DNA from 4 places in the Acidovorax sp. GW101-11A03 genome. Region 2 is predicted to be linked to each of the others. Evidence: predicted binding sites of a transcription regulator. Region 2 holds the regulator's gene; each other region holds the start of a gene.
What was found. Region 2 encodes FNR, which switches genes on or off when oxygen is low (the NO sensors DNR and NnrR bind a similar motif). Its sites were predicted from a motif close to TTGATNNNNATCAA; they were not measured.

Region 1 (2,199 bases), on a different contig from region 2:
TCGGCCCCTGGCTGTACAAGAACCTGCCCTGGGACCCGACCAAAGACCTGACGCCCGTCGCCCATGTGGCCTGGACGCCCGTGGTCATCGCCACCAGCGTCAACTCCAAGTACAAGACCCTGGCCGATGTGGTGGCCGCCGCCAAGGCTGCGCCTGGCACCATCACCTATGGCTCGCCTGGCAACGGCACCTCCATCCACCTGGCAGGCCACCTGTTCGAGCAGGCGGCAGGCGCCAAGCTCAGCCACATCCCCTACAAGGGCTCCAACCCCGCGCTGATGGATGCGCTGGCGGGCAATGTAGACCTGCTGGTGTCGTCCCTGCCCTCGGCCATGGGCCAGATCAAGGCGGGCAAGCTGCGCCCGCTGGCCGTCACATCGGCCAAGCGCAGCTCGTCACTGCCCGACGTGCCCACGGTGGCCGAATCCGGCTTCAAGGACTTTGACGTGAGCACCTGGTACGGCGTGTTCGCCCCCGCAGGCACCCCCGCGCCCGTGGTGGCCACGCTGAATGCCGAGGTCAACAAGCTGCTGGCCACGGCCGACATGAAGGCCGCCATCCAGGCCCAGGGCGCCGAGCCCGAAGCCATGACATCGGCACAGCTGGGCGCCCTCCTGAAGAAGGAATACACGCAGTGGAAGGGCATTGTGGAAGCCTCAGGCGCGAAAATCGAGTAGCCCCCTGAGTCGCCTGCGGCGCCTTCCCCCTGAAGGGGGACGCACCCGGTGGCCTGGCGGAGCCAGCTCCACGGGTGCACTGGCGCTGGAGCAGCTGGCTGCGGGTGGTTTACTGCTTTATCGAGGACTGAAATGAAAACGGCTCCTTTCGGAGCCGTTCTTCATGGGGGATGACGCTCAGTCGCGCACGACCAGCACGGGGATGTGCACCACGCCCAGCACGCGCTGGGTGACGCTGCCCAGCACCAGCTTTTCGAGGCCTCGGCGGCCGTGTGAGCCCATCACGATCAGGTCGGCGCCCGAGGTTTCGAGTGCACGCAGGATGCCGTCATGCACGGCATGGCCCTCGCCCACCAGGGCGTTGGCCTGCACGCCCGCTTCGGCCATGGCTTTTTTGGTCGCATCCAAGGCGGCATTGGCTTCGGCCGTGGCGGCATTGATGTACTGCGCCTGGCCATAGGCAAAGTCGGCGCCTACGCCGGTGAAGGGATAGGGGTCGATCACATACACCGCCGTCACCGCGCTGCCAAAGGTCTTGGCCAGGGCTGCGGCCTTGGAAACAGCCAGCATCGAGGTCTTGGAGCCATCAACGGGAACCAGAATGTGCTTGAACATGGTGCTACTCCTTAAGTGAAGGGTGGGACCAAGCTTGTGACCTGGTCATGGGCCTCAGTGTGGACTGCCACCATACCCCGCATCTTGATTCGCATCAAATCCGGCGCACTCATACGCGTTTTCAGGCGACAGGGCCCTGCCCCACCACATCGGCCCCCTGGAAGTTGCCGCGCCGGCAGGTCACCACCAGCGTGTCGCGGTGGCCGCCCGCCGCCAGGGGCTGGATGGGGGTGGATTCATGGATCATGCGCGCGTCGTCCAGCAGCAAGAGCGACCAGGGTTCGGTGAGCGTGAAGCGCTGGCCGCTGGGGCCGGTGGCCTCGAACACGCGGGTCTCACCGCCCTTCACACCTTCGCGGCCCACCAGGAACACCGCCACCAGGTCCACGCCGTCGCGGTGCGCGCCCTCGGGCGTGGGGCGGCCAATGCCGTCGGTGGTGTCGATGCGGAACTGGTGCGCTTCCACGAACCAGGGTGCGGGGGCGTCCGGCCCGGCAAACACGGCGTCCGACACGCCCGCCAGCGCCGCCAGCAACTGTTGCCACACGGGGGTTGCCACGGTGGCGGGCTCCATGGGCGCAAACCAGCGCTCCATGCCCCCATGCAGCGCGTTGTATTCCACCGGCTGCCAGTGCGCGCGGTGCGGCGCCTGCTGCACTTGCCCGCCCTGCACCACAAAACAGGCATGGCGGCGGCGACGGTAGCGGCCACCGTCTTTCAAGAACTCATCGGGTGGCAGCGCGGCCCAGTCGCTGTTGAGGGCCATCAGCGCGGGCAGATCGCAACCGATCCACTCGGCCACGGCCGCCGGGGACAACACGGCGTAGCCGCCCTGGCGCAGTTGGCTGGCGACTTCGGAAGGGGTGGTGAACGGAGGAGAAAAGGTGACTTGGGCCATAAGGGCCCG
Region 2 (2,199 bases):
GTCCACGTTCACCGAGTCAAAACCCAGCGCGCGCGCTGACTCCACCAGTGCGAACACCTGTTCGGCAGGCTGGACGCGGTGCACGGCCTTCTGTACCTCCGCATCAAAATCCTGCACACCGAAACTGAGCCGGTTGAAGCCCAGCTCAGCCAGCAGCGCCAGCCTGTCGGCGTTCACGGTGCGGGGGTCCACCTCGATGGAGTACTCACCGCCCGGCGCCAAGGTGAAGCTGCGCTTGAGCATGGCCATGAGTTCACGCAAACCCGCATCCGACAGAAACGTGGGCGTCCCCCCACCCAGGTGCAGCTGGCTCACCACCTGGCCCACGCCGCAGTGTGCGGTGTGCAGATCGATCTCGCGGCTCAGGTAGCGCAGATAGACTTCTGCGCGGTCATGGTGCTTGGTGATGATCTTGTTGCAGGCGCAGTAGTAGCACAGCGACTCGCAGAACGGAATGTGCACATACAAGGACAAGGGCAAGGCCTTGGCCACCGAGCCTGTCCGGCGCTGCTCCAGTGCCAGGATATAGTCTTCCTGCCCGAACGCTTCGACAAACCGGTCGGCTGTCGGATAGGAGGTGTAGCGGGGCCCCGGCACGTCAAAACGGCGCAGGAGATCGGGCGAAACAGCGGTCATGGGGGAATATCCTTGCGTACACCCTGACTGTGCCGTACCCTCTCGGCGATGTCCTTGACCTGCATCAAGTGAACGACCAGGCCGACGGGCGACAATTTGACAAATGTCAGTCGCTCCGGCGCCCCCCCGAAGGCCTTCCAGCTTTTTCGTATCGGGCGCGATGTACTTGACACCCAACCTCTAGCTCACGTGCCTATGAACCCGCTCACCATCAAAGTCGCCTGCTCCAACTGCAACCTGCGCGAGCTGTGCATGCCCGTGGGCCTGAACGAAGAGCAACTGCAGCGCATCGATGAAGTCGTTGCCGTTCGCCGCAAGGTCAAGCGGGGGGGCACGCTGTTCCGCAATGGCGAGTCCTTCACGTCGCTTTACGCCATCCGCACGGGTTTCTTCAAAACCTGCGTGGCTACCGAAGACGGCCGCGACCAGGTCACCGGTTTTCAGATGGCGGGCGAGATCATTGGCCTCGATGGCATCGTGAACGACCACCACACCTGTGACGCGGTGGCCCTGGAAGATGCCGAGGTCTGCGTGATGCCCTTCGACCGCATCGAGGAACTCTCGCGCGAGGTCACGGCCCTGCAGCACCATGTGCACAAAATCATGAGCCGCGAGATCGTGCGCGAACACGGCGTGATGCTGCTGCTGGGCAGCATGCGCGCCGAAGAGCGCCTAGCGGCTTTTTTGCTGAACCTGGTGCAACGGCTGCATGCACGCGGCTTCTCGCAGTCCGAACTGGTGCTGCGCATGACCCGCGAAGAAATCGGCAGCTACCTGGGCCTGAAACTCGAAACCGTGAGCCGGACCTTCTCCAAATTTGTGGAAGAAGGCATCGTGGAAGTCAAGCAGCGCCATGTCCGCATCCTGGACACGGATGCCCTCAAGCGCATTGTGAACAGCCAGCAAGCCTGCCACTGATCTGGCCGCCGTCCCGGTTGGCCTTCACCGGCTGGCCAGTAACGCCCTCCTCCTTGCTCAGGAGCAGGACGATGTCTTGCGGCAGTCGTCTGGCCGCTCACCCTCGGGGACCGGGCAGCGGTTCAACTCAAAGGGTGACATGGCAAGCAGCGTGGTCAACGCACTGCTTGCCATGGTGATGATCCAGAACGCAAAAAAAGCCAGCGTATAGACGCCCTGCCGCGACAGCGCCAGCGGTTGCCCGAACCAGTGCAGATCCTGGGGGTCCACCATGGCAAAAACCAGCATCTCCAGCACCCCCGCCATCAAGAAGGCGGGCCATGCAATCCACATCAGGCGTTGCGTCCACATATCGTCGTTCCTGTCTCCTGGGGGCTCAGTGGCGGCACGGTGGCATCACTGGTGAGCCACATGCTTGTGTATTTCAACGCGGCTGATCCTGCACGGGGGTGGCCGCATGGTTGCGTCCCTTCATGGCAGGTGCCAGGCTCTTCTCGGGGGCTTCCAGCGTCTTGTTGATCTCGATCCCCTTGCGGTAGTAATCCTCTGCCACCACTGGGTCTGGACGGGACAGCGCCAGCCACAAGGTCACAAAACCGGCAACGATCACAATGACCGGGCCGGCAATCACCAGCCAGACATGGC
Region 3 (2,199 bases), on a different contig from region 2:
GCCTTCATGAAGGCCTCGCCGCCGCGCTCGTCGATGGACATCATGTGGTGCATGCACATCTTGCCGTCCTCGACGCAGCGGTTCAGCACCTTGTCGTACAGGCCGTCTTCCACGCTGGCAAAACGCTGCACGGGGTCGCGCTCGCTGGGCTTGACCAGGTCCAGGTAGGTCTGGCGCGTGAGCGGCTTGCCTTCGGACTTGTTCCGGGCCACCCACTGGTCGAAGTCGCCCTGGCTCAGGCCATGGAACTTGAACGTCATGCCCGAGAAGCCCGAGCCGCTGTAGTGCGATGACATGCCCTTGTACACGCCGGGCTGGTTGATCACGGCGTTCAGTTCGGTCTGCATGCCGGGCATGGCGTAGATCATGCCGGCCAGGTCGGGCACGTAGAACGCGTTCATGGTGGACGTGGCCGTGAGCTTGAACAGAATGGGGCGGTCTACCGGCGCGGCCAGTTCGTTCACCGTGGCAATGCCCAGTTCGGGGTAGAAGAACAGCCACTTCCAGTCCATGGCCACCACCTGCACCTCCAGCGGCGTGGACTGCGCATCCAGCGGCTTGGTGGCCGAGATGCGGTCCAGCGGGCGGTAGGGGTCGAGCTTGTGGGTGCCGATCCAGGTCAGCGCGCCCAGGGCGATGATGATCAGGAGGGGCACCGTCCAGATCACCAGCTCCAGCGAGGTGGAGTGGTGCCAGTCGGGGTCGTAGTCGTCTTCGGTGTTGGCGGTGTTGTTCTGGCGGTACTTCCAGGCAAACCACAGGGTCAGGGCAATCACCGGCACGATGATGATCAGCATCAGCAGCGTGGCCTGGATGACCATATGGCCTTGCTGCGCAGCGATGTCGCCTGCGGGGTTGAGGACGACCGCCTTGCTGCAGCCAGCCAGGCTGCCCAGGGCAGCGATGGCGGCCAGCCAGGTGGGCACGCGGGAGAGGGATAGTTTGGGCATGTGGAAGCGCAATCGGGGCGTTTAATTACGGGTAAACGCGGATAACGAAGTGCCGCTGAATGTAATAGCCCTAGCGAATTTGTACATTGGACATTTTGTCCAAGGTCAACGAGGCTTGCCCCAATTTGGTGCGTCGAGGGGCGTTGTCCCGCAGTCAGATCAGTAAAACCGCACTTGTGGGCGGTTCGACTTGCGTGTAGAACGGTGTTGTCTTATTCACACAACGACAAGGAGCCTTGTTCATGAGCAGCCCCGCCTCTGCCACCTACCCTGCGGCCGGTTTTGAAGAAAGCCCCGCCTCTCTCTCGCGGGCTGATACGCATGAAGACGTCACCCCCAGCGAAATCGCTGTGGGCGTGATCATTGGACGTTCGTCCGAGTACTTCGACTTTTTCGTTTTCGGGATCGCCTGCGTTCTCGTCTTCCCGTCCTTTCTGTTCCCCTTCCTGTCGCGCCTGGACGGCACGCTGATGGGCTTTGCGCTGCTGGCGGTCGCTTTTGTCGTGCGCCCGGTGGGCACGGCCATCTCCATGGCCATCCAGCGACGCTGGGGCCGGGGCACCAAGCTGACTGTGGCGCTCTTCCTGCTGGGCGTGTGCACGGTGGGCATGGCGTTTTTGCCCGGCTACAAGGACGTGGGCCTGACGGCCGTGGTGGCGCTGCTGATCCTGCGCGTTGGCCAGGGGCTGGCGCTTGGCGGTTCGTGGGACGGCTTGCCATCGCTGCTGGCCATGTCGGCCCCCAAGGAGCGCCGGGGCTGGTACGCCATGATCGGCCAGCTGGGCGCCCCGCTGGGGTTTGTGCTGGCGGCGAGCCTGTTTGCCTACCTGTACAGCAGCCTCTCCGTGCAGGAGTTCCTGGCCTGGGGCTGGCGATATCCCTTCTTTGTGGCCTTTGCCGTGAACGTGGTGGCCCTGTTTGCGCGCCTGCGCCTAGTGGTGGGGCAGTCGTACTCTGAACTGCTCAAGGACCGGGAACTGCAGCCCGTGCCCGTGAGCCGTGTCATGCGCGATGAAGGCAGCAATGTGCTGCTGGGCGCGTTTGCGGCGCTGGCCAGCTTTGCGCTGTTCCACCTGGTCACGGTGTTCCCGCTGTCGTGGATCACGCTGTATTCCGAGCAGCCCGTCACCCAGATCCTGGGCGTACAGATCGTGGGTGCCTTCCTGGCTGCGGGCGCCATCATGGTGTCCGGCTGGCTGTCGGACCACCTGGGCCGCCGCAAGCTGCTGGGCGGCATGGCGGTGCTGAT
Region 4 (2,199 bases), on a different contig from region 2:
TGGAAGCGGCGCTCCAGCGCGGCGTCCTTCTCGATGTACTTGCGGTATTCGTCAAGCGTGGTCGCGCCCACACAGTGCAGCTCGCCGCGCGCCAAGGCGGGCTTGAGCATGTTGCCCGCATCCATCGCGCCTTCGCCCTTGCCTGCGCCCACCATGGTGTGCAGCTCGTCGATGAAGACGATGGTCTGGCCCTCATCCTTGGCCAGCTCGTTGAGCACGGCTTTGAGGCGCTCCTCGAACTCGCCGCGGAACTTGGCGCCTGCCAGCAACGCTGCCATGTCCAGGCTCAGCACGCGCTTGCCTTTGAGGCTTTCGGGCACCTCGCCCGCCACGATGCGCTGGGCCAGGCCTTCCACAATGGCGGTCTTGCCCACGCCAGGCTCGCCAATGAGCACGGGGTTGTTCTTGGTGCGGCGCTGCAGCACCTGGATGGCGCGGCGGATCTCGTCGTCGCGCCCGATCACCGGGTCCAGCTTGCCGATGCGCGCGCGCTCGGTCAGGTCCAGGCAGTATTTGGCGAGCGCGCCGCGCTGGCCCTCGGCCTCGGCGCTGTCCACTTTCTGGCCGCCGCGCACGGCGTCAATGGCGGCCTCCAGGCTCTTGCGCGTAAGGCCGTTGTCCTTGGCAATCTTGGCGGCGTCGCCTTTGCTGTCGATCACGGCCAGCAAAAACAACTCGCTCGCGATGAACGGATCGCCGCGTTTGATGGCCTCCTTCTCGGTGGCCTGCAGCACGCGGCCCAGCTCGGGCCCGCCCTGCACCTGGTCGTTGCCCTGCACCTGGGGCAGGCGCTTGACGGCCGCCTCGGCCGCTGTCAGCAGGCCGGGCACGTTGGCGCCTGCACGCTGCAGCAGCGCCTTGGGGCCGTCGTCCTGTTGCAGCATGGCCAGCAGCACATGCACGGGTTCGATGTAGGCGTTGTCATGGCCCAGTGCAATGCTCTGGGCATCGCTCAGGGCTTCCTGGAACTTGGTGGTGAATTTGTCGAGACGCATGGGGAATGTCCTCCGAATTGCAGAACACTTGAGGCACCGTGTGCCTGATTTCAAGACAGTCCCCCACCCCGCCTCATGGCCTGCCGTTGACCTGTATCAGTGATTCGCCACGCCAGAGAAACACCAATTACTACTACTTTTATAGCAACAAACGCATTACCAAAGCGCGGAGGCAGCCAATTTTTTTCAAATTTCTGCCCCATCGGGCTCCGCGCGTCAGCCCGCGTTGCCCAGCGTGATGCCCCAGCGCGCCAGTGCGGCGTCATCGCTCACCCGCGCATCCACCCAGCGCGCGCCCTGGGCGGTTTCTTCCTTCTTCCAGAACGGCGCCTGGGTCTTGAGGTAGTCCATGAGGAACTCGCAAGCCTGGAAGCTCTGGCCCCGGTGGGCGCTGGTCACGGCCACCAGCACGATCTGGTCGAGCGGCTGCAGCAGCCCCACGCGGTGGATGACGCGGGCGCCGAAGATGTCGAAGCGCCGGAAGGCTTCGTCCACCATGGCCTCGATGGATTTTTCGGTCATGCCGGGGTAGTGCTCCAGCTCCATGGACGCCACCTGGTCCCCTTCATTGCGGTCGCGCACCGTGCCCACAAAGCTGCACACCGCGCCCACGCCCTTGTTTTCGCGGCGCAGCGCCGCCACCTCGGCAGACAGGTCGAAGTCTTCGGTCTGGATGGAAACGCGGGGCACAGTCATGGCGACAGGGCTTTCGGGCAATTCGGTAACCACTGGGGCAGGCGGCGCGCTCATGGCGACCGGTGCAGGCGCGGCGCCGCCAGCAGGGCGCGCTCTTCTTCCACGAACTTGTTCAACTGGGCGAGCGCCGGAGTGGGGGGCAGCTTGGCCAGCAGGGTCTGCAGGCGCGTCACGTCGGCCACCGAGGGGGCCACCTTGATCTGCGCGATGGCGGCGGGCAGGTTGCCGCCCTGGATCAGGGCCAGGACCTTGCCCGGCCATTCACTTTTGGGTCTTGCCATGGGATGCTTGAAGTAACTGTACGATTCGCCCGCACTGTACCCGCACTGCCGCCCCCTTTGAACAGGCTCGCATCAACGACCATGGCCACACAAACGATTCAGACCGACCTGTACAAGCTCTACCCCTCGCCCCGCAACACGCACAAGGACGTTTTCGAGCACCAGGTTTTTGTCCCCTATCCCTACGCCATCATCGACCTGGAGGTGATGGAGCTGGCCGGCAAGAC

Region 1: a site for FNR is predicted at 1,377-1,390, ahead of AC07Z7_RS22155 (universal stress protein). Genes of this name have one in related genera too.
Region 3: a site for FNR is predicted at 1,046-1,059, ahead of cyoA (ubiquinol oxidase subunit II). Genes of this name have one in related genera too.
Region 4: a site for FNR is predicted at 1,082-1,095, ahead of clpB (ATP-dependent chaperone ClpB). Genes of this name have one in related genera too.

What each region holds. Positions count from the first base shown of each region.
Region 1 covers NZ_JBWKZU010000077.1:14,199-16,397, forward strand. Annotated here, with positions in the region: gene AC07Z7_RS22150 (Bug family tripartite tricarboxylate transporter substrate binding protein) at 1-677, shown strand, start outside; gene AC07Z7_RS22155 (universal stress protein) at 855-1,292, opposite strand; gene AC07Z7_RS22160 (2OG-Fe dioxygenase family protein) at 1,414-2,190, opposite strand.
Region 2 covers NZ_JBWKZU010000011.1:77,858-80,056, forward strand. Annotated here, with positions in the region: gene hemN (oxygen-independent coproporphyrinogen III oxidase) at 1-636, opposite strand, end outside; gene fnr (fumarate/nitrate reduction transcriptional regulator Fnr) at 832-1,554, shown strand; gene AC07Z7_RS07300 (hypothetical protein) at 1,612-1,905, opposite strand; gene AC07Z7_RS07305 (FixH family protein) at 1,979-2,199, opposite strand, start outside.
Region 3 covers NZ_JBWKZU010000024.1:25,977-28,175, forward strand. Annotated here, with positions in the region: gene cyoA (ubiquinol oxidase subunit II) at 1-950, opposite strand, end outside; gene AC07Z7_RS12015 (MFS transporter) at 1,193-2,199, shown strand, end outside.
Region 4 covers NZ_JBWKZU010000030.1:42,034-44,232, reverse strand. Annotated here, with positions in the region: gene clpB (ATP-dependent chaperone ClpB) at 1-995, opposite strand, end outside; gene AC07Z7_RS14020 (molybdenum cofactor biosynthesis protein MoaE) at 1,212-1,691, opposite strand; gene AC07Z7_RS14015 (hypothetical protein) at 1,742-1,972, opposite strand; gene AC07Z7_RS14010 (hypothetical protein) at 2,054-2,199, shown strand, end outside.